Regions from separate parts of the Ruminococcus sp. RTP21484sp1_RTP21277st1_D2_RTP21277_210401 genome, predicted to be linked through region 4. Evidence: riboswitches for the same ligand, from Rfam matches in the RefSeq annotation. Region 4 holds a riboswitch; each other region holds the start of a gene.
What was found. A riboswitch is a leader RNA that binds a small molecule or an ion and turns the genes downstream of it on or off. The one in region 4 is predicted to bind cyclic di-GMP.
Positions count from the first base shown of each region.

Region 1: linked by a shared signal. The riboswitch ahead of AB5706_RS09875 (response regulator) and the one ahead of AB5706_RS04270 (ATP-binding protein) in region 4 are both predicted to bind cyclic di-GMP.
Region 2: linked by a shared signal. The riboswitch ahead of AB5706_RS18225 (leucine-rich repeat protein) and the one ahead of AB5706_RS04270 (ATP-binding protein) in region 4 are both predicted to bind cyclic di-GMP.
Region 3: linked by a shared signal. The riboswitch ahead of AB5706_RS19220 (hybrid sensor histidine kinase/response regulator) and the one ahead of AB5706_RS04270 (ATP-binding protein) in region 4 are both predicted to bind cyclic di-GMP.

Region 1 is NZ_JBCOMJ010000012.1:59,222-64,405, reverse strand. It holds gene AB5706_RS09875 (response regulator) at 1-2,376, opposite strand, end outside; cyclic di-GMP riboswitch class I at 2,610-2,700, opposite strand; gene AB5706_RS09870 (ATP-binding protein) at 3,066-5,039, opposite strand.
Region 2 is NZ_JBCOMJ010000032.1:33,566-38,749, forward strand. It holds gene AB5706_RS18215 (hypothetical protein) at 193-657, shown strand; gene AB5706_RS18220 (hypothetical protein) at 1,523-2,221, opposite strand; cyclic di-GMP riboswitch class I at 2,406-2,481, shown strand; gene AB5706_RS18225 (leucine-rich repeat protein) at 2,555-5,184, shown strand, end outside.
Region 3 is NZ_JBCOMJ010000035.1:39,510-44,693, forward strand. It holds gene AB5706_RS19215 (tRNA threonylcarbamoyladenosine dehydratase) at 1-743, opposite strand, end outside; gene AB5706_RS19220 (hybrid sensor histidine kinase/response regulator) at 985-4,203, opposite strand; partial or broken gene AB5706_RS19225 (DUF6783 domain-containing protein) at 4,259-4,393, shown strand; cyclic di-GMP riboswitch class I at 4,472-4,562, opposite strand; gene AB5706_RS19230 (hypothetical protein) at 4,637-4,834, opposite strand; gene AB5706_RS19235 (hypothetical protein) at 4,942-5,109, shown strand.
Region 4 is NZ_JBCOMJ010000004.1:64,155-69,338, reverse strand. It holds gene AB5706_RS04275 (hybrid sensor histidine kinase/response regulator) at 1-1,357, shown strand, start outside; cyclic di-GMP riboswitch class I at 1,509-1,584, shown strand; gene AB5706_RS04270 (ATP-binding protein) at 1,785-4,652, shown strand; gene AB5706_RS04265 (hypothetical protein) at 4,811-4,984, opposite strand; gene AB5706_RS04260 (DUF3786 domain-containing protein) at 4,971-5,184, opposite strand, start outside.

The sequences.
Region 1 (5,184 bases), on a different contig from region 4:
TTTTTCCTGAAGCTCCAGATAAATTGTTACCGTAATTCTGGTTCCCTTATGTAAGGTACTGTCCACTTTAATATTACCATTCATCAGGTTCACAATATTTCTGCTGATTGCCATTCCAAGACCGGTTCCCTGAACTCTGGTTGTCCGGTGGTCATCTGCACGGCTGAAAGGATCAAACATGATTTTCTGGAATTCCGGTGACATACCGATTCCATTATCCTCAATCGTAAATTCATAGCATCCAAGTTCTGAAAATCCATTTGGCTTTTCCTCTATGGAAAAAGTAATATTTCCACCATCCGGTGTATACTTGATCGCATTACTCATCAGATTCACAAATACCTGCTGAATCCTCAAGCTGTCACCACAGACAGCCTCATGTTCAATATGATTGATGTGTATATCAAAATTATGTTTATGTTCATCAAGCACCGGTTTCGTAAGTGTAATAAGATTATCTACCAGATCTGACAGATTGAAATCTTCCTGTGCCAGCGTCATTTTTCCGCTTTCGATACGTGCCATATCCAGCACTTCATTGATCAGTCCCAGCAGATGACGGCTTGATTCTGTAATCTTGCTGAGACATTCAATAACTCTGTCCTGACTCTCAATATTTGCTCCTGCGATTGCCGTCAGACCCACAATGGCATTCATTGGTGTCCGGATATCATGGGACATATTGGAAAGGAATTCTGTTTTCGCACGATTTGCGTTTTCTGCGGACCGGTAAGCCTCTTTCAGTGCCTGACGGGATTCAATCTCTGCTTTCTTCTCCTGTGTCACATCCATGGATGCCAGCAATACCTTTTCCAGCTTTCCATTCTTCCATTCCAAGGGAATATAAGAAGCGATTTTATAAGTCTTTTCATCCAGGCTGCAATACTCAAACTTATAAATATCATTTTCACTTTTCAGTTTTTTCCGAATATTATCCGGGGCTACCAGGATATCTATAGCTTCCAATGGTTCCAGTGTCTTATATTTTTCAAGAACCTGCATCTGAAAATCATGATAAAATCCCAGAGGTTTATATATCATCTGTCCATTCAGATTGTAGAATTCATATCTGTCATTTTCCAGATCACAGACAACAAAGCGGTCAACCAGACGCACTATGCTCTGGATCAGCTGCTCCATGGAAGCATTGTCCGCTGCCATCTGCAGATGCCGTGCGCTCTCTACCTTTGCCTCTGTGATATCACGCAGAAAGATCATGGCATATTCTGAATCCTCTATTTCGCCACGTATGACCACATTGCGGACCCATCGTTCTTCTCCATTCAGAGTGATACGGCACTCTAAAGCCAATTCGGTTTCCAGACCCTTCAGCCTTTCTGCAATATAACCACGGTCGTAAAAAGAGGATACCGCCTTCTTATCTGTCTCCACAACATAGGAATCCACAAAATGCCGAATCAATTCATCCCACGTATAACTCTGTTCAAAGACGGTCATCAAGGACGGTTCAACCTTAAAGGTATCAAAAGTATTCGCTTCCAGATTCACATAATACTCGCACAAATCTGCTTTCGTAAAAGCCCGGTGGAAAGCAGCAGATTTTTGTGCCTGCATGCTTTCTTTTTTCTCCCCATCAATGTTAACAAAAATCCCGGCAATCCTGCTGGCAGAACCATCCAGACGGCGTATTACTTCTGCAGATGCCCGAAACCACTGGTATTGATTATCCTTCATTCTCATACGATACTCTACCTGGTATTTTATCTGGTTCGTCTTATCCTTAATTGCCGCCTGAAGCTGTACCATTACTCTTTCTTTATCCTGTGGATGCAGAAGATCTGACCAGGATTCCAGTTTATTCGGAAAGTCCAGAGTGTCATGATAGCCGAGCATTTTTCGGAATTCATGACTCCAGTTCGCATTCACAATCTCACTGTTTTCGTCACAGTCAAAATACCAGAAGCCGGAACAGATAGCCTCATTGAGCAGTGTCAAATTTACATGATCCCAGTTGACCTGTACGGACATAACCCAGATCTGTCTGCCCGCCTCATCTGTCGCATCCTCTTTACAAAGCCGTACATTTTTCACTGTACCGTCTGCTGCAAGGATCTGTGCTTCCCCTGTTCCGTGAAGCTGCAAAAAACGGTCTCGCTCCAGTATATCTTCCTCGTCATAAAAGAAGTTTCTCAATGAGCCTTTTGTCTGTTCCATGAAAGTATCGAATGTATATCCTGTACTATGCAACAGCAGATTATTCACAGACAAAATAGACAGGTTTTGGTCATAAGATCCTGTCATTATACCTACCCCGCCATTATTTTCCAGTGTTTTCTGTACGGCCTGTGACATGGCCTGTGTCTGCCCCGTTACAGTCTCACCTAAGGAATATATTTTGTCTTCATAATTTTTCATTTTATAAAAATCCTCTCTCCGTCTTATGCCTTCTTCATCTTGCTTTTATCTGTATACAGAAAACCTGTCCCTGCTAGTTTTGTTACCCATTTTTGCATACAAAAAGGACACTTGCCAAAATCTGCCAGTGTCCCTACTATATTTTTTTTAAATCACACATCTATATAGTATAAAAGGTATCGGAATCTCTTCTGTTCAAACATCTTTTCCATATATTATGATGATATGGAAACAGTGGCAACCGGCTGACATGGTCAAGTTTTCTGACTTTAGTCCCTTTTGGCTTTGCGACCCTGCCTTTCAACAGGTTTGCCTTTAAAATAATCTCTTTTTTTCAAAAAACATACCACGTGGTTTTCCTCACGTCAATAATTTTTTTAAAAAATCTACACATCTTTTACTTCTATTTTTGCGGATATTCGATCTGTGCCAGGCACAGCAATTCCTATTATGATTTTACCTCTTTTTCTCACATGCTCTGATTTGATCTCATAAATAAAACCGGTAGAGATTTTGCTCTCCACCGGTCTGCCTTTATCTTAATTATGTTCCCCTTGCATTGATTTTGCTAATGATGTCAGCAACACAGCCATTTCCAGATTGCTGAGAACTTTTTGCAAGTAACTCTGCGTCCACTCCTTCTGGAACTTCCATCATCGTCCTCTTTTCTGTATCATGGATCTGCGGATTCAGATACCGTCATTTTGTTTCTGCTTCAGTTCCTTTGCCAAACATGTGTCACGTTTAATGTATTTAGCAATTGTATCAGTTAATTCCTCCATGTTAATCGGCTTGGAAATATGGTCATTCATGCCTGAATCCAGGGATTCCTGAATATCATCTATAAAAGCATTTGCAGACAAAGCTATAATTGGAATCGTAACTGCATCGGACCGCTCTATACCTAGGGCTCGAATGGCTTTTGCTGCTTGGTGTCCATCCATGTTTGGCATCATAATATCCATCAAAATAAGATCGTATGTGCCTCGTGGATGATTTTTAAACAAATCCACAACTTCTTTTCCGTCTGATGCGCGTGTTACGGTCATACCAGCATCTTCCAGTATTATCGTAGCAAGTTCAGCATTTAGATCATTATCCTCAGCCATAAGAACATGAATACCCATCAAATCTCTATGTAGACGTTGTTTTTGTTCTGATTGAATAACCTGTTCTGGCAACTCCAGTGGGATCTCCACTGTGAATGTAGAACCTACACCTTTTTTGCTCTCAACAGCAATCGAACCGCCCATCATATCCACATATTTTTTTGTGATGGCCATACCAAGACCGGTTCCCTTATATTGAGTTCTGGCATTAGCATCATCTTCTTGTGAAAACGGATCGAATAATTTTTTCTGGAACTCTTCGCTCATGCCAATACCGTTATCTCGAACAACATAACGAGTTATGATATGTTTCTCATCCGCTCCTGGGTAACTGCTGATATCCAAAGTAATCTTTCCGCCGTCCTTTGTGAATTTCACAGCATTGCCAAGAAGATTCACTAAAACTTCTCGGATACGCGCAACATCCGCAAGGACATATGGGTTCTTTGGGATTTCTCGATGTACTTCAAACTTAAGATCTCGATTATAAAGAAGTCCATTCATAATCGTCTGGACGTTATCTATCAATTGAGTAATGTCCACTGGCTCGGGCGAAATAGTAACTTTTCCACTTTCAATGCGAGTAAAATCCAGAACGTCATTCAACAAAGAGAGAAGATGATTCGAACTTTTTTGAACTTTCTCCAAGCTATCATGAATATCTGAAACCTTGTTCTGGTGAAGCGCAATGTTTGTAAATCCAATAATGGCATTCATCGGCGTTCTGATGTCATGGCTAATACTAAGCAAAAACGCAGATTTTGCTTTGTTGGCAGCATCTGCTTCCTCAGCGGCGGTCATTAATAATTGTTTTTGTTTTTGCTCTTCTGCCTTGCTTTTCTGGTAAACATAATAGGTATATAGACAAATTAAAAGCAATACAGCTCCTGCGACTAAACCGCAGATGATGGAAATATGATTTGTCTCTTCAACCATTCCATAAGCTGATTGCATATCCATTTCAATGCAAAATGCGCCAATGATTTCTCCTGTCCCATCATGATTTGCGCTTACAGGATAGCAAGCCGTAAAAATCGGACCCCATGTTGTATCAATGATATCCTGAGAGTACACATTCTCCCCAGAAATAGCCCTATCAATATACGGAACCATTTCTTCCTCAATATAATCTCCAGGGTGTCTTACATCATCCGCATCCGAATCCAAACCGTCTACCACATAAACGAATTTTCCTTCTTCATTTTTTGTAGCGGTGTAAATATATCGAGTAGAATTCAGTGTTCTGATTTCATTGAAATATGAAGAAATATCCTTATATAATTGCTTCTTTTCATCAGATTGATCTTTGATTTGATCAAAATCTTCTTTGCCGATTCTTCCATCCACAAGTTTGTGTACTGCATCTGCACTCGCTGTATCACGCGCAATTTCTGTATCAAGGGCGGTCTTAGTGTAAGAACTTTGCAGGATAAATGTGTACAGTGCTATTACAAAAATTATCAAAAGCCCCAGAAGCACAAGGATACTACCTGTATTCTTCAGTCTAAGGAATTTCTTTTTCTTCAAATTAACTCCTTCTTTTGTTTTCTTCATGTCGTTCACTCATATCCTCTCTTCATTCTCTTCCAAATATTCCGAATACTTTATTATATCACAGCAACATATTGTTCCGCTATCATTTTTTCAAGACATGTGTCTATGACAAATATAAGCGAGGACCGAGCTGGAAGACAAAACT
Region 2 (5,184 bases), on a different contig from region 4:
TACCGGAGCGTTGAAACTGGGTATAGAATAATAATAGGGTAGTTATGCAGGAAGCTGTGTAATTGCCCTATTTTTTCGCCTTTTGTGGATTGACTTCTGCATTGACCGGACGTAATATAAATCTTATAAAAGTCCTTTCAACAGGACTGATGATACATGCAAACGAAGTACCTTAAAAGGAGGCTGAAGCAGATGAAGAAATCAACATGGAAAGAAAGATTCAGTAAATTTATCCTCGCAGTGTTTGTAGTTGGTATCATATTTAGTTGCTCCAATATAGAGCAAGTACAAGCTGCATCAAAGAAGGGCACTTATTATTATGGAACTGTGCTTAACCGTACAAAGGGCGGTAAGAAATATGGTTCCTGGCAGCCTGGAACTAAAAAAGTGAAATACACCAGTAAGTCTATTACATTTTATGGCTCATTTATGAAGAGCAACAAAGCATCATTGAAATTTAACAAGAAAAACTTTGTGAAGTACGGTAAGAAGACGTTCAAATTAACATCTAAGACCAAATATTATTGGACAGATGAATATGGTAGAATACCTGCAAAAAAATATGAAGCTTTGAAATGCTGTAAGAAATTGAATGGTCTTATGGTGACTCTTAAAGTAACAAATGGAAAAGTTGTATCATTAACGTTCTATTCATAAGATATGAATGAAGAGGGATCAGAAATGGTCTCTCTTTTTTCGCCCTGCTGCCAGATTGGGAAATAATTTCTACGGTATATACAGCGGTGGATTTGATCGGGGCATGTAAAAATTCCAGAGTTTATAAGTACCCCCCCTGGGTAGCAGTAGTAGTTGTTTTATGGCTAGTAAAAAGTACCCCCTCCCCTTTAAATATATTGTTAAAAAAATAACAATATATTCACATTTTGAAGCGTTGAGATAGCAGTATTTATAAGGGATTGCATGTACTTGCAAGTGTTTCAAGGTATCGACCATGATATCGTATAAATCCTTATTTTTAAAGGGTTTGTGTAGGAATAGATTGTTAAATAAATAACAAAAATTGTACAAAATTTCACTGCTAAAATTCCGTAAACCCTTATAAACATTGACTTTTTTCGATACGGTTCGACTTTATTTTGACTCTCTGAGAAGCCAGTAAATATAAGGATTTGAAAGGGGCGATTTTTATACTGTATCGCCTTTGATTTATCGTGGCTCTGTGTGGCTGATATATAATATTCCTGGGAAGCTTGATCCAGGCAGAGTATCAACATTAGGAATTGCAGTAATTATTTCTTTGTTGGCTTCTTTCTTTTGTAAAATGGACAACGAGAAGAATCTATACATATTTTGCTGTCAAGTTTGCAAGATTTTTTATCTACTATATAATTTTCACAGTTGATCCCAGTCTTCCAGTTTTTCGTGTTTTATAGAAGTTGCATCCACTATCAGGCACATGCAAAACACTTTTCCTACCATCATACATGCGAGGCTTCTTCTTTTGGTAAACGGAATTGCTTTTCACGGTTGGAACCTCCATTATGTATTTTTATAACAGGTATTAATATTCGTTGTTTTCTTTCAGATGTTCAAAACAGTAATGTGTTCCACCATAACAAGGGGCACCGCATCTCCAGCAAGTGCTGTATTTTTGAGGAGATATAGTATATCTATTTTTTTTTCTGGATCGATGGATTTTCATTTTGGTAAAAGCATATTTAGGAGAAGTTGTTAATGTTCTTCCAACCGGTGAAGATGTATTGTTGCTTACGCTGTTATTCTTCTTTTTGTGCCTTTTTTTGCTTGGAGACAAATTTGGTTTAGGGGCAACGTTTGGCACAATTTTAGCATTCGGGTGACGTTCAAAAATATTAGAGCTTTTATGCGTAATAGCTGAAGGCTTAATACGAGCTAACTTTTTGGCCGTTTCAAGTTGTACTATGGGTTTCGTTGGATCAATTTTTTTTAGGTGTTCGACATTTGGACATTTCTTTTTACGCTTAATAATTGTTATTGGTTTATTTTCTTTTGCTTTAGATACAAGTGTAGTGTTGGAGCCTTCGCAGTAGGCAATATTTTCACCCTTTTTTGGGAACTGTTCAAATTTTAAAGAACACACAAAACAATTTTGATTGTATTTATGACAAAATCTTGTACTTTCTGTAAGCTGCTCGCAGGTAATACGATATTCTCGAAAAAAGCGTTTGGTTTCGCCATTTATATTTTGCTCAAATATTTTGGAGATTGTTATTTCGCCCATATAAGATGCTCCTTTTCATTAATAACGTTACCACAATCTATTTTCCTCAAGTATAACACCACCATCCCCAAAATACCATAAAAATTTATGAAAAACATCCAATATAAGACCAAACTGTACCATGTATTTGTTGACTTTCCCATACCATAAGCGTATAATTTTGCTTATATAAATCAAGCAAAAACCGAATATCAGGCAAAGTAGTCGAAAGGCTACGGCGCAAAGCTATAGGGCCTGTAAAATGGTAGCCAGTTGCAATTGAACGTGAAAAGCATTACTTGCCTGAAGTGTATTCCGGTGAGTAGTGCTTTTATTTTTAGGAGGAAAAGAAGTATGAGGAAGAAAAGGATTTTAGCAGTATTGTTATCATCTGCAATAGTATTTTCCGGAATGTCTGGTAATGTATTTGCAGCGGAAGAGATTGTGCAGGAAGATGGATTCTCTGATGGGGAAGAGATTACAGAAGATGTAACTGAAGAATCTGTTGAAGACGTGAAAGAATCTGTACCGGAAATAGATCAAGGCTCAGAGGATTTTGTAGGATTTTCAGATGGTGAGAGTGAAGATTTTGTTAATGAAGAAGAGATAGAAGATGAAACTGATCCAGAAACTCAGGTATTTGTTGATGACAAGAATACTGTGACTGAAGATACCGATCAAAGTAATATTAAATGGAAAATTGTTGATTCTAATGAGGATGGAATGGATGATACATTAGTTATTAGCGGCAATGGTGATATGGAAAATTATAATGGGGCGAAATATACGCCATGGTTTCCATATGCTAATAATATTTCAAGTGTAATAATCGAAAATGGTGTGACAAGTGTTGGAATGTGTTCTTTTGAAGATTTTAAAAATCTAGAGAATGTTAGTTTTGGAAATTCTATAAAGCTAATAGGACAGAGTGCTTTTGAAAATTGTGTTAACATTAAGAAAGTTACGATTCCAGATGGAGTGATAAAAATAAATGGATTTGCCTTTGAAGGTTGTAGTTCTTTGGAAAAGATTGCTATTCCAGATACTATAACAGACATCGGGATGCGAGCTTTTTATAATTGTAAGAAATTAACATATGTTAAAATGTCAAAAAATCTTGTTAATTTAGGAGAAAGAGCGTTTTATAATTGCACTGGATTGAAAAATATTTATCTTCCATTGACACTGGAAAAAATTGGTAAAAGGTGCTTTTTCCGTTACATATCAAATACAGAGGAGATATATATTGACGCAATTCATTATGAAGGAACGTTAGTTGATTGGAAAAAAATTAATGGATTCAATGATTCTGATAGATGGGGATCATTAACAGAAGAGGTTCACTATGTAGCACATCACATAACTAAACCAGCAACTTGTTTAAAATCAGGGTTTGAAGAGTATTGGAGTTGCAATTCTTGTGGTGGAAAAGCATATACTGATGAAATGTGTACTCAAAAATTAGACAGTATTCCGGTAATACCTGCACTGGGACATGATTTAGATAGTGGCATAATAACACTGGAGCCAACTTGCATTTCTGAAGGAGTTGCGACATATTCGTGCCAAAGAGAAGGGTGTGACTATACAGAAACAAAATCTGTGCCAAAATCACAGAATCATGTATACAACCAGCCAACATATGAATGGAGTAAGGATAATTCTCAATGTACTGCAAAAGAAGTGTGTTCTTTGTGCGGAAATGAAAACACTGAAGTTGCAAAATCAAAAATAAATATTATTGAAGAAGCAACTTGTTCAGAGAATGGAAAAGCGCAATATATTGTTGAGTTTAAAAATACAGATTTTAAAACAAAAAATAAAACAGATATTATTCCAATGTTAGAGCATAATAATATTGAAGTAAAGTATAGAAAAGAAGCAACTTGTGATGAAGAAGGATATACTGGCGATACCTATTGTAAAGATTGTGGAAAATATTTAAGCTCTGGAGATATTATTGACGCTTTAGGACACAAATGGAATAATGGTGTAATAAAAACGAAAGCAACTTGCACAGATAGTGGAGAAAAAATTTATACATGTTTTAGATGTAATAATATTAAAAGCGAAGAAATTCCAGCATTGGGTCATTCTTGGAATGGTGGAATAATAACAAAAGAAGCAACTTGTACCGAAGATGGAGAAAGAACATATACTTGTGCAAGATGTAACGATAATAAAGTAGAAGAAATACCAGCAACAGGACACAAAATTGTAATTGATAAAATGGTTTCTGCAACTTGTACGAAGCCAGGAAAGATAGAAGGAAGCCACTGTTCAGTATGTGAAGAAGTATTAGTAGAACAGAAAACAATACCAGCAACAGGACACTCATGGAGCGAGTGGCAAGTTGTACGTGAAGCAACGGTGACAAATGCAGGTGAAAAACAGCGTACTTGTACAAAATGTGGTGAGCTTGAAAAACAGAGTATTGCAAAAATAATTCCAGCAAGTACACCTACACCAGCTCCAACAAAGGCACCACAGCCAACAGTTGCATCACAGCCAACAAATACTCCAGCTCCAACTGTAGCACCAACAAAACCATCAACCATAACAGTTACGAAGGGTAAAACAACATCAGTTAAATCAGATTCATCTTGGAAGAACGTAAAATACTCTACATCCAATAAAAAAGTAGCAACAGTAGATAAAAAGGGTAAAGTAAAAGCGGTAGCTGCTGGAACTGTTAAGATTACTGTTAAGTCAGGATCTCAAAAAGCTGTCTATACAATTGTTGTACCGGGCACAACAGCTATCAAGGGTGTAAAATCTTCTGTATCAGTGAAAAAGGGCAAGAGTTATACTTTGAAACCGAAGCTGAGTTACACAGAAAAAGCAGATAAAGTTACCTATAAATCTTCAAACAAGAAGATTGCTACTGTTTCGAAAAAAGGTGTTATAAAAGGCAAGAAAAAAGGTACTGCAACAATTACAATCAAGTCTGGTAAAATAACCAAGAAGTGCAAAGTAAAAGTTAA
Region 3 (5,184 bases), on a different contig from region 4:
AGATCCTTCACAACCTCTCCGGCAATGATCAGTCCTGCAACAGACGGCACAAATGCTACGCTTCCCGGAATATCACGACGCTCTGTACATTTGTGCTTGGCACCTGGCGGGCAGATACAGTGGGTTCTGCAGCTGATGGACATATCCTCTATCGGTCTTGTAGGGATTTCCTCGGAATAAACCACTTTCAGCTTACGGACGCCACGTTTCTTCAGTTCGCGGCGCATAACCTTGGCAAGAGGGCAGACCTTAGTCTTATAAATGTCCGCAACTTTAAACTGGCTTGCATCCAGTTTGTTTCCGGCACCCATAGAACTGATGATCGGAACCCCTTTCTCCTTCGCCTTCATGACAAGGGAGATTTTTGCAGTAACGGTATCTACTGCATCTACAATATAATCATATTCTTCAAATGGAAAATCGTCTGCATTCTCCGGCAGAAAAAAACACTTATGTGTCTCCACCTTCACGTCCGGATTGATTTCCAGCATACGCTCTTTCATAACATCCGTCTTGTATTTTCCCACTGTTTTTCGCGTTGCTATGATCTGGCGGTTCAGATTCGTAAGGCATACCTTATCGTCATCGATCAGGTCAAAAGCACCTACCCCGCTTCTCACCAACGCCTCACACACATATCCGCCAACACCGCCGATTCCAAATACTGCCACTCTGGCACCGGCAAGCTTCTTCATCCCCTCTTCTCCAAGAAGAAGCTGGGTTCTTGAAAACTGATTTAACATAAATTTTTCTCTCCTCAATGAAAGACAGGCAACAGACTTTCAAACAGACATTTCTCTTTCAATAAGAAAACTGCGGTCTGTTCTATCTTCACATAAAAAGCCTGGGAAGCTTATCCACCCAGACTTTTGTCCACATTACCTTTCGGAAATATTTTATAATGACTGTGTTTTTCTGTCAATTATTTTTTCGCCTACACATAAATAAATTACAGCGTTCCTGTTCACTCCGTTCGCAGTATCATTACAGCCATTTTTTCAAAACATCACTCAGCTTATTCATATCCAGCGGCTTTGCGATATGTCCGTTCATACCTGTATTTTTTGCCAGCTGTACATCTTCTGCAAAAGCATTGGCAGTCATGGCAACAATTGGCAGTTCTCCTTTTTCACCGGGGAGGCTTCTAATTGCTGCGGTTGCCTGATAACCATTCAGAACAGGCATTTGGATATCCATAAAAATAAGGTCATACCGGTCTTTTGGAGAAACCTCCACTTTTTCAACTGCAATTTTTCCATTTTCGGCTGTCTCAACTTCTGCCCCTGTCATCTGCAGGATTTCCACTGCAATTTCTCTGTTTAACTCATTATCCTCGACCAGCAGAATCCTTTTTCCTGTGTAATCTGCTTCTGACAGATTCTCCAGATAATTCCTTGCTGTTTTTTCTTTTTTGTCAGAAACAAACTGCCGCAGTGTAGCGGTCAGCCTGGAACGGAATAACGGTTTTGCAATAAAAGCATCTACACCTGCTGCCTTTGCATCTTCTTCAATCTCGCTGAACTCATAAGATGTCAGTACAATGATGGTAATCTCCTTCCCTATCCGTTTCCGAATCTGTCTGGCAGTTTCTATGCCATCCATATCCGGCATCTTCCAGTCCAAAATAACAGCAAAGTAATCATTTTTTAACTCATGACGTGCATAGCAGCGCTCAACGGCTTCTCTGCCGGAGAGGACCCATTCGCCTGTAATTCCAATCTCCTTCAATGTCGCAACTGTACTTTCACAGCATGTCTTATCATCATCCACAACCAGAACCGGCAAATTCATCAGATTTTCATCCTTTTCTTTCTCTTTTTCCTGAAGTTCAAGATAAATTGTTACCGTAATTTTAGTTCCCTTGTGTAAGGTGCTGTCCACTTTAATATTACCATTCATCAGATTTACAATATTTCTGCTGATTGCCATTCCCAGACCAGTTCCCTGAACTCTGGTTGTCCGATGGTCATCTGCGCGGCTGAAGGGATCAAACATGATTTTCTGGAATTCCGGCGACATACCGATTCCATTATCCTCAATCGTAAATTCATAGCATCCAAGCTCCGAAAATCCATTTGGCTTTTCCTCTATGGAAAAAGTAATATTCCCGCCATCCGGTGTATACTTGATCGCATTACTCATCAGATTCACAAATACCTGCTGAATCCTCAGACTGTCACCGCAGACATCCTCATGTTCAATATGATTAATGTGTATATCAAAATTATGTTTATGTTCATCAAGCACCGGTCGCGTAAGTGTAATAAGATTATCCACCAATTCTGACAGATTGAAATCTTCCTGTGCCAGTGTCATTTTTCCACTTTCAATACGTGCCATATCCAGCACTTCATTGATCAACCCAAGCAGATGACGGCTTGATTCTGTAATCTTGCTGAGACATTCAATAACTCTGTCCTGACTCTCAATATTTGCTCCGGCGATTGCTGTCAGACCCACAATGGCATTCATCGGTGTCCGGATATCATGGGACATATTGGAAAGGAATTCTGTTTTTGCACGATTTGCATTTTCTGCGGACCGGTAAGCCTCTTTCAGTGCCTGACGGGATTCAATCTCTGCTTTCTTCTCCTGTGTCACATCCATGGATGCCAGCAATACCTTTTCCAGCTTTCCATTCTTCCATTCCAAGGGAATATAAGAAGCGATTTTATAAGTCTTTTCATCCAGGCTGCAATACTCAAACTTATAAATATCATTTTCGCTTTTCAGATTTTCCCGGATATTTTCCGGGGCTATCAGAATATCTATAGCTTCCAACGGTTCCAGTGTCTTATACTTTTCAAGAACCTGCATCTGAAAATCATGATAGAAGCCCAGAGGTTTATATATCATCTGTCCATTCAGATTGTAGAATTCATATCTGTCATTTTCCAGATCACAGACAACAAAACGGTCAACCAGACGCACTATGCTCTGAATCAGCTGCTCCATGGAAGCATTATCCGCTGCCATCTGCAGATGCCGTGCGCTCTCTACCTTTGCCTCCGTAATATCCCGCAGAAAAATCATGGCATATTCTGAATCCTCTATCTCGCCACGTATGATCACATTACGGACCCATCGTTCTTCTCCCTTCAGAGTGATTCGGCACTCCAAAGACAATTCGGTTTCCAGACCCTTCAGTTTTTCCGCAATATAGCCACGATCATAAAAAGCAGATACTGCCTTCTTATCTGTTTCCACAACATAGGAATCCACAAAATGCCGGATCAGTTCATCCCATGTATGACTCTGTTCAAAAACAGTCATCAGGGACGGTTCAACCTTAAAGGTATCAAATGTGTTTGCTTCCAGGTTAACATAATATTCGCACAGATCTGTTTTCGTAAAGGCACGGTGGAAAGCTGCTGACTTTTGTGCCTGCATAATTTCTTTTTTTTCCGCATCAATATTAATAAAAATCCCGGCAATCCTGCTGGCAGAACCATCCAGCCGGCGTATTACTTCTGCTGATGCCCGAAACCACTGGTACTGATGATCCTTCATTCTCATACGGTACTCTACCTGGTATTTTACCTGATTCGTCTTATCCGCAATTGCCGCCTGAAGCTGCATCATTACTCTTTCTTTATCCTGTGGATGCAGAAGATCTGACCAGGATTCCAGTTTATTCGGAAAATCCAGAGTATCATGATAGCCAAGCATTTTTCGGAACTCATGGCTCCAGTTTGCATTCACAATCTCACTGTTTTCGTCACAGTCAAAATACCAGAAGCCGGAACAGATAGCCTCATTGATCAGTGCCAGATTTACATGATCCCAGTTGACCTGTACGGACATAATCCAGATCTGTCTGCCTGCTTCATCTGTCGCATCCTCTTTATAAAGCCGTACATTATTCACTGTACCGTCCGCTGTAAGGATCTGCGCTTCCCCGGCTCCGTGGATCTGCAAAAAACGGTCTCGATCCAATATACTTATATCCTTGCCGTAAAAAAAATTCTTCAATGAGCCTTTTGTCTGCTTCATAAAAGAATCGAACGTATGTCCTATACTATGTAGCAGCAGATTACTCACAGACAGAATAGACAGATTTTGGTCATAATATCCGGTCAACATACCTACCCCGCCATTATTTTCCAGTGTTTTCTGTATTGCCTGTGATAAATCCTGTGTTTGTCCAGGTACCGTCTTGTTTAAAGAATATATTTTATCCTCATAATTTTCCTTATATAACATTTTATAAAAACCCTCACTCTGTTTGATGCGTGTTTGAAAAAGGCTTTCTGCAAAATGTGGCGCGCAGATTGTAGGAATGCTTTTTCAACCACGCTCCAGAACATGCTCCGGCAAGTTCTCGTACATATTTTGGCATATAAAAAGGACACCTGACAAACATCCTGCCAGTGTCCCTGCTACATCTTTTTAAACTCACACATCCATATACATATAGTATAAAAGGTATCGGAATCGCTTCCGTTCTCACGTCTTTTCTATATATGGAAACAGCAGCAACCGGCTGACATGGTCAGACTTTCTGACTTTAGCCCCTTCTGGCTTTGCGTCCCTGCCTTTCAGCAAGTTTGCCTTTAAATAATTCCCATTTTTCATCAAAAATAAAATACCATGAAGTTTCCGATGCGTCAATAATATTTTGATAGAAAATCTGTGTTTATGAACCATTCGCAAAGTCGAAGATGTCTCGCACAATCGTTACTCTGTCTTTGTCATATTCCCCGAAGTTCTGAATCATGCAGCCACCACCAACAACTACATATAAACGCATCAGCTCCGGATTGTATTCCCGTTCTCTCAGCTTATGAAAAATTTCTCTTGTGTAATCACTGGCAGCCTTACGGATTACAGCCAAATACTTTTCTCCGATGTCTGCTGTCCCGGTACGGATCACCTGTTCAATCTATGGAATGTCCAGACGGATGTGGAATCTAAAAAAAACTTCACGCAACTGACCGCCCGATGACCACACCCTTGTTTCTGCTTCGCTGCGTACAGCTCGGAATCTCCAGCCGGGATCTGGATCTTCTTACGATTGGGATGGTGAACGACATGTACGCAGAAAGCAGCAATGATGAGTACAAAGGCTATGCGCAGATCGCTACGCAGATGGATTTTGATGCATTTTAGCAAATTTATGTGCCTTATATAATGACAGTGTATTGACATTAGACGCGCATTTGAGTATACTATACTTGAATGGAG
Region 4 (5,184 bases):
GATTGAGAGTGGAAAGATCCATCTGGAAGAAACGGAGGTCAGTCTGTCGGATGTGCTTCATGATCTGAAAACGATCATCAGCGGGCAGATCCATGCGAAGCAGCTGGAGCTCTATATGGATGCCGTGGATGTGACAAATGAGAATGTCTATTGTGATAAGACACGACTGAATCAAGTGCTGCTGAATCTTTTGTCCAATGCGATCAAGTTTACTCCTGCTGGCGGAACCGTTTCTGTCCGGCTGAAACAGTATCCGGGGTTCCAAAGAGGCAGTGAACTGTACGAGATCCGGGTAAAGGATAACGGAATCGGTATGAGTCAGGAATTTGTACAGAAGATCTTTTCTCCTTTTGAGAGGGAGCGGACTTCCACTGTGAGCAGGACTCAGGGTACAGGACTTGGCATGGCCATCACCAAGAATATTGTGGATATGATGGGCGGCACCATTGAGGTCCGGACAGAGCAGGGGAAAGGTACCGAATTTATCGTCCGACTGCCATTCCGGACTCAGCCTGAGCACCAACGTATAGAGAAGATCATAGAGCTGGAAGGTCTTAAGGCTCTGGTTGTAGATGACGATTTTAATACCTGTGACAGCGTGACAAAAATGCTTGTGAGGGTTGGAATGCGTTCGGAATGGACACTTTCCGGTAAGGAGGCTGTTCTGCGTGCACGACAGTCTATGGAGCTTGGGGATGCCTTCCATGCTTATATCATCGACTGGCGACTGCCGGATATGAATGGTATTGAGGTCACCAGACAGATCCGCAGTCTTGGTGACGATACACCGATCATTATTCTGACTGCTTATGACTGGTCAGACATCGAAGTGGAAGCCAGGGCTGCAGGAGTAACTGCATTCTGTGCGAAACCTCTGTTTATGTCCGATATCAGAGATACCCTGATGACTGCCATTGGCCAGAATCAGGCTGAGCAGGAGAAGCCTGTTCTTCCGGCGGCATGCTCAGATTTCAGAGGCAGATGTATACTGCTTGTGGAAGACAATGAGCTGAACAGTGAAATTGCGGTGGAGATCCTTAATGAATATGGCTTCCTGGTGGATACTGCAGAAAATGGGGCAGAGGCAGTAGAGAAGGTCAAGAGGTCGAAACCGGGCGGTTATGATCTGGTGCTGATGGATGTGCAGATGCCGGTAATGAACGGATATGAGGCCACGAAGCAGATCCGTGCCCTTAGGGATCCGGCACTGGCAGGAATCACCATCCTTGCCATGACGGCCAATGCTTTTGACGAGGACAGAAAGAAAGCGTTGGAATGCGGTATGAATGGATTCTTATCCAAGCCAATCGTTATAGAGGAATTGATCAGTACATTACAAAATAATCTGACAGATTAGTAATAAAAACCTGCTAAGAAGTTCGGTTAACAACTTTTTAGCAGGTTTTCAAATTATTTTTAAGCGTTAAAGCGGTGAGGTTTTTCTTGTGTAAAGTGGAGCAAGGGAGTATAATAAAATCAGTTTTTTTGTATAATTTTAAATGCTCTAATATGGAAATCGGCAAAACAGATGAAAGTCTGCGACGCAAAGCTACAGGGCCTGTAAAATGGCAGCCAGTTGCATGAAATGAGATGCGCTGCCTGTTTGGCAGCGTTTTTATCACCCGGGGCATTGCAGAGATGATGGAAATTACACAGCAGCAGTACACAGCAACAGGGATGAATGCACATATTGCAAAACCGATTGATATAAAAACAATACTTGCTGTTTTTGACCTGGTGTTTGGAACATCATAAAACACAAACGGATGAAGGAAATAAAAAATATGGATAAAAGTAGAAAAAAATCAGCCGTACTATTTGCATGTATATTTGTGGTCCTGGGAATGTGGATGATGTTATCGGTACACTGCCAGGCTGCTGAAACGAATAATGATGAAAAACAGCCACAGACCATCCGTGTCGGCTCATTTGAGGATACCTTTAATTATGTCGATAAAAACGGTGTCAGACGAGGTTATGGCTACGAGCTCATGCAGGCTCTGGCAGGTTATACCGGATGGAAATTTGAGCATGTGAAATGTGACTGGTCCAACTGTTTTGATAAGCTTGAAAATGGTGAGATTGATATCATGGGCGATATTTCTTACACCGATGAACGTGCACAGAAGATGCTTTTCCCGGATGAACCCATGGGTGAGGAAAAATATATCCTTTATGCTGATTTATCGGATACGGATATTGGGACGTCTGATTTCAAATCTATGGACGGTAAACGTGTAGGTGTGCTCATGGGTACTGAGCCTGAAATCATGCTGACAGAATGGGAAAATAAGAATGGCATACATACAGAACATGTAAATGTGAATAATAATGATGATGTCGAAAAGAAATTAGCGAATCATGAAATCGATTGTTTTGTATCTCTGGAGGAATCCATCTGGTCTGAACAGGGAATATCATCCGTTACCACGATTGGTAAATCCGGCATATATTTTGTAATAAATAAAGAGCGCAGCGATATCAAGACAGAGTTGGACTGGGCTATGCGTCAGCTGGATCAGGATAGTCCTTTTTTCAAGGCGGATCTGTATAAAAAGTATTTTACGCTTGATTATTGTCAAAGTCTTACAGGCGGAGAAAAGTCCTGGTTGGAAGAACATGATGGTATCCGGATCGGATTTCTGAGTAATGATGCGGCAGTATTTTCTCTGGACGAAGAGACTGGAAAACTTACCGGTATGCTGGCAGAATATTTCTCTTATGCCAAAGACTGTCTGGGAAATCAGACACTGGAATTTAATATACAGGAATATGATGATTATGATGAAATGCTTCAGGCTTTACAAGAACGAGAGATTGACATGATTTTTTATGCTGGCAGGAATCCATATTTTGCAGAAAAAAACGGATATACACTTACAAACACAGCCTGGACCTACAGCCTGATGGCGGTAACAGATGAGGAAAAATTTGATGAGAATAAGGTGTATACTGTAGCTGTGCCCAGGGAAAAATATGCCTTAAAACAGCATATTGCATTCAGTTATCCCCAATGGAAGCTTATAGATTGTGATTCGCTTGACGATGCAGCAGATATGGTCATTCATGAAAAAGCAGACTGTTTCCTCATGGGCGCAAGTCAGGCACTAATATATGATAACAGTCAAAATTTCAAGAGTATTCCACTTACAAAAACAATGGAGGCATGCTTTGCAGTTAGAAGTGGAGAGGGAACCCTCTTATCAATATTGAATAAAACCTTAAAGGCTATGCCGTCTGACATGCTTACAAGTGCACTTGCTATTTATGACAGTACAGCAGATAAGGTAACATTTTTGGATTTTGTAAAAGACAATATGCTTGCTTTTTTTGTTACGGCAGGATTTTTTGTACTCACTATCATTAGTATTATCCTCGTACTTTTACGGAAGGCAAGGAAAGCAGAAGCTGTCGCAAAGCTTGCTGCAAATGATACACAAAAGCTTAATGACAAGTTGGAAATCGCTCTGAAAAAAGCAGAAGAAGCTAATCTGGCAAAGACTCGTTTCCTTAACAATATGTCACATGACATCCGTACTCCTATGAATGCAATTCTGGGCTATGCACAGCTTATGGAGAATGAACTGAAAGGAAAGGATTTGCCTGAAACTTCAGAACATTTAAAAAAACTTCAGCAGTCAGGAAACCTCCTTCTGTCAATCATAAATAATGTACTTGATATGGCTCGGATTGAGAGCGGAAGGATGGAAATTGATGAGAACTATGGACGGATTGAGGATATCCGGCAGACTCTGTTTGAAATATTTGAGGATGAAGCAAAGAAAAAGAATCTTGCTCTTCATTACACAATAAATGTAGAACATGAAAATATACTGACAGATACTACCAAGGTAAAAGAAATATTTGTCAACATCCTGAGTAATGCCGTAAAATATACTCCAGCCGGTGGTTCTGTTATGGTAGATATAGATGAATTACCCTGCGAGGAGCCTGGGTACATGATTGTAAGGACCAGGGTGAGCGATACCGGAATTGGTATGAGCCAGGATTATCTGTCAAAAATTTTCGAAGCATTCACTCGTGAACGAAACACCACGAAGAGCAAAATCACAGGAAGCGGACTTGGAATGTCAATCGTAAAGAAATATGTTGATCTGCTCGGTGGAACAATCGATGTGGAGAGTGAGCTTGGAAAGGGCAGCACTTTTACTGTAACACTAAAACACAGGATAGCGGATGAAAGCTATTATGTAAAAAAACATGCTGAAAATCCAGAATCCTGCAGTGAAATACTTGAGGGAAGGAATATCCTTTTGGCAGAGGACAATGATCTGAATGCAGAGATTGCAGAAGCAATACTTGAGCGTGCAGGTCTTAAAACAGAACGTGTGGAGGATGGTATCCAGTGTGTAAACAGGATAATGCAAATGCCGGTTGGAACATATGATGTGATCCTCATGGATATCCAGATGCCTAAAATGGACGGTTATAAGGCAACACAGGAAATCAGAAATTTACCAGATAAGGACAAGGCGTGTATACCAATCATTGCAATGACAGCAAATGCATTTGAGGAAGATAAGCGGGAGGCTATTGCAGCCGGAATGAATGAACATATAGCAAAGCCAGTCCAGGCTGATAAGCTGCTGTCAATATTATCAGAAGTAATAAGGCAGCAGGAAAAATATTAATTGCATGTTATACTAATGGAGTGCCACTCTGGAAAATTGCATAGGACTTTTTTCTTTAAAGAGTGCTTTAACAATTTAATCTTTGAAAGTACCACGATATAAGAATGGGGAGGATTCCCTCCCCAAAAATATTTTTTCAGAACTTACATAAGTTCCTTTCAGATGCCATGATATGACCGGTATTCCAGGTACATTTCAATCATATTTTTTCTTACTGGAAGGTCTGTTTGTTTGAGAATTTCGCTGATTCCAGTAGCAGAATATCCATTTTTCCATAATAATTCAGCCGCACACTCAATCAGGAGTTGTCTGGATTCTTCACCTTTTTTCATTTCGCATTTCCTCGTTCAGTCTGGAAAACAGATGTGTAAGTGCAAACATAAGCGTTTCATAATGCATGTAATCTAAAGTATTCCTGTCTGCAAGAATTTGAAGACTTGCCGGGAACTCATCATCAGCTTCCCAGAAACGAATGATAATCGGCAAAAAAGGAAAAAGATTTAATTTAAAAGCAACATCTCCTTTTTCCAGT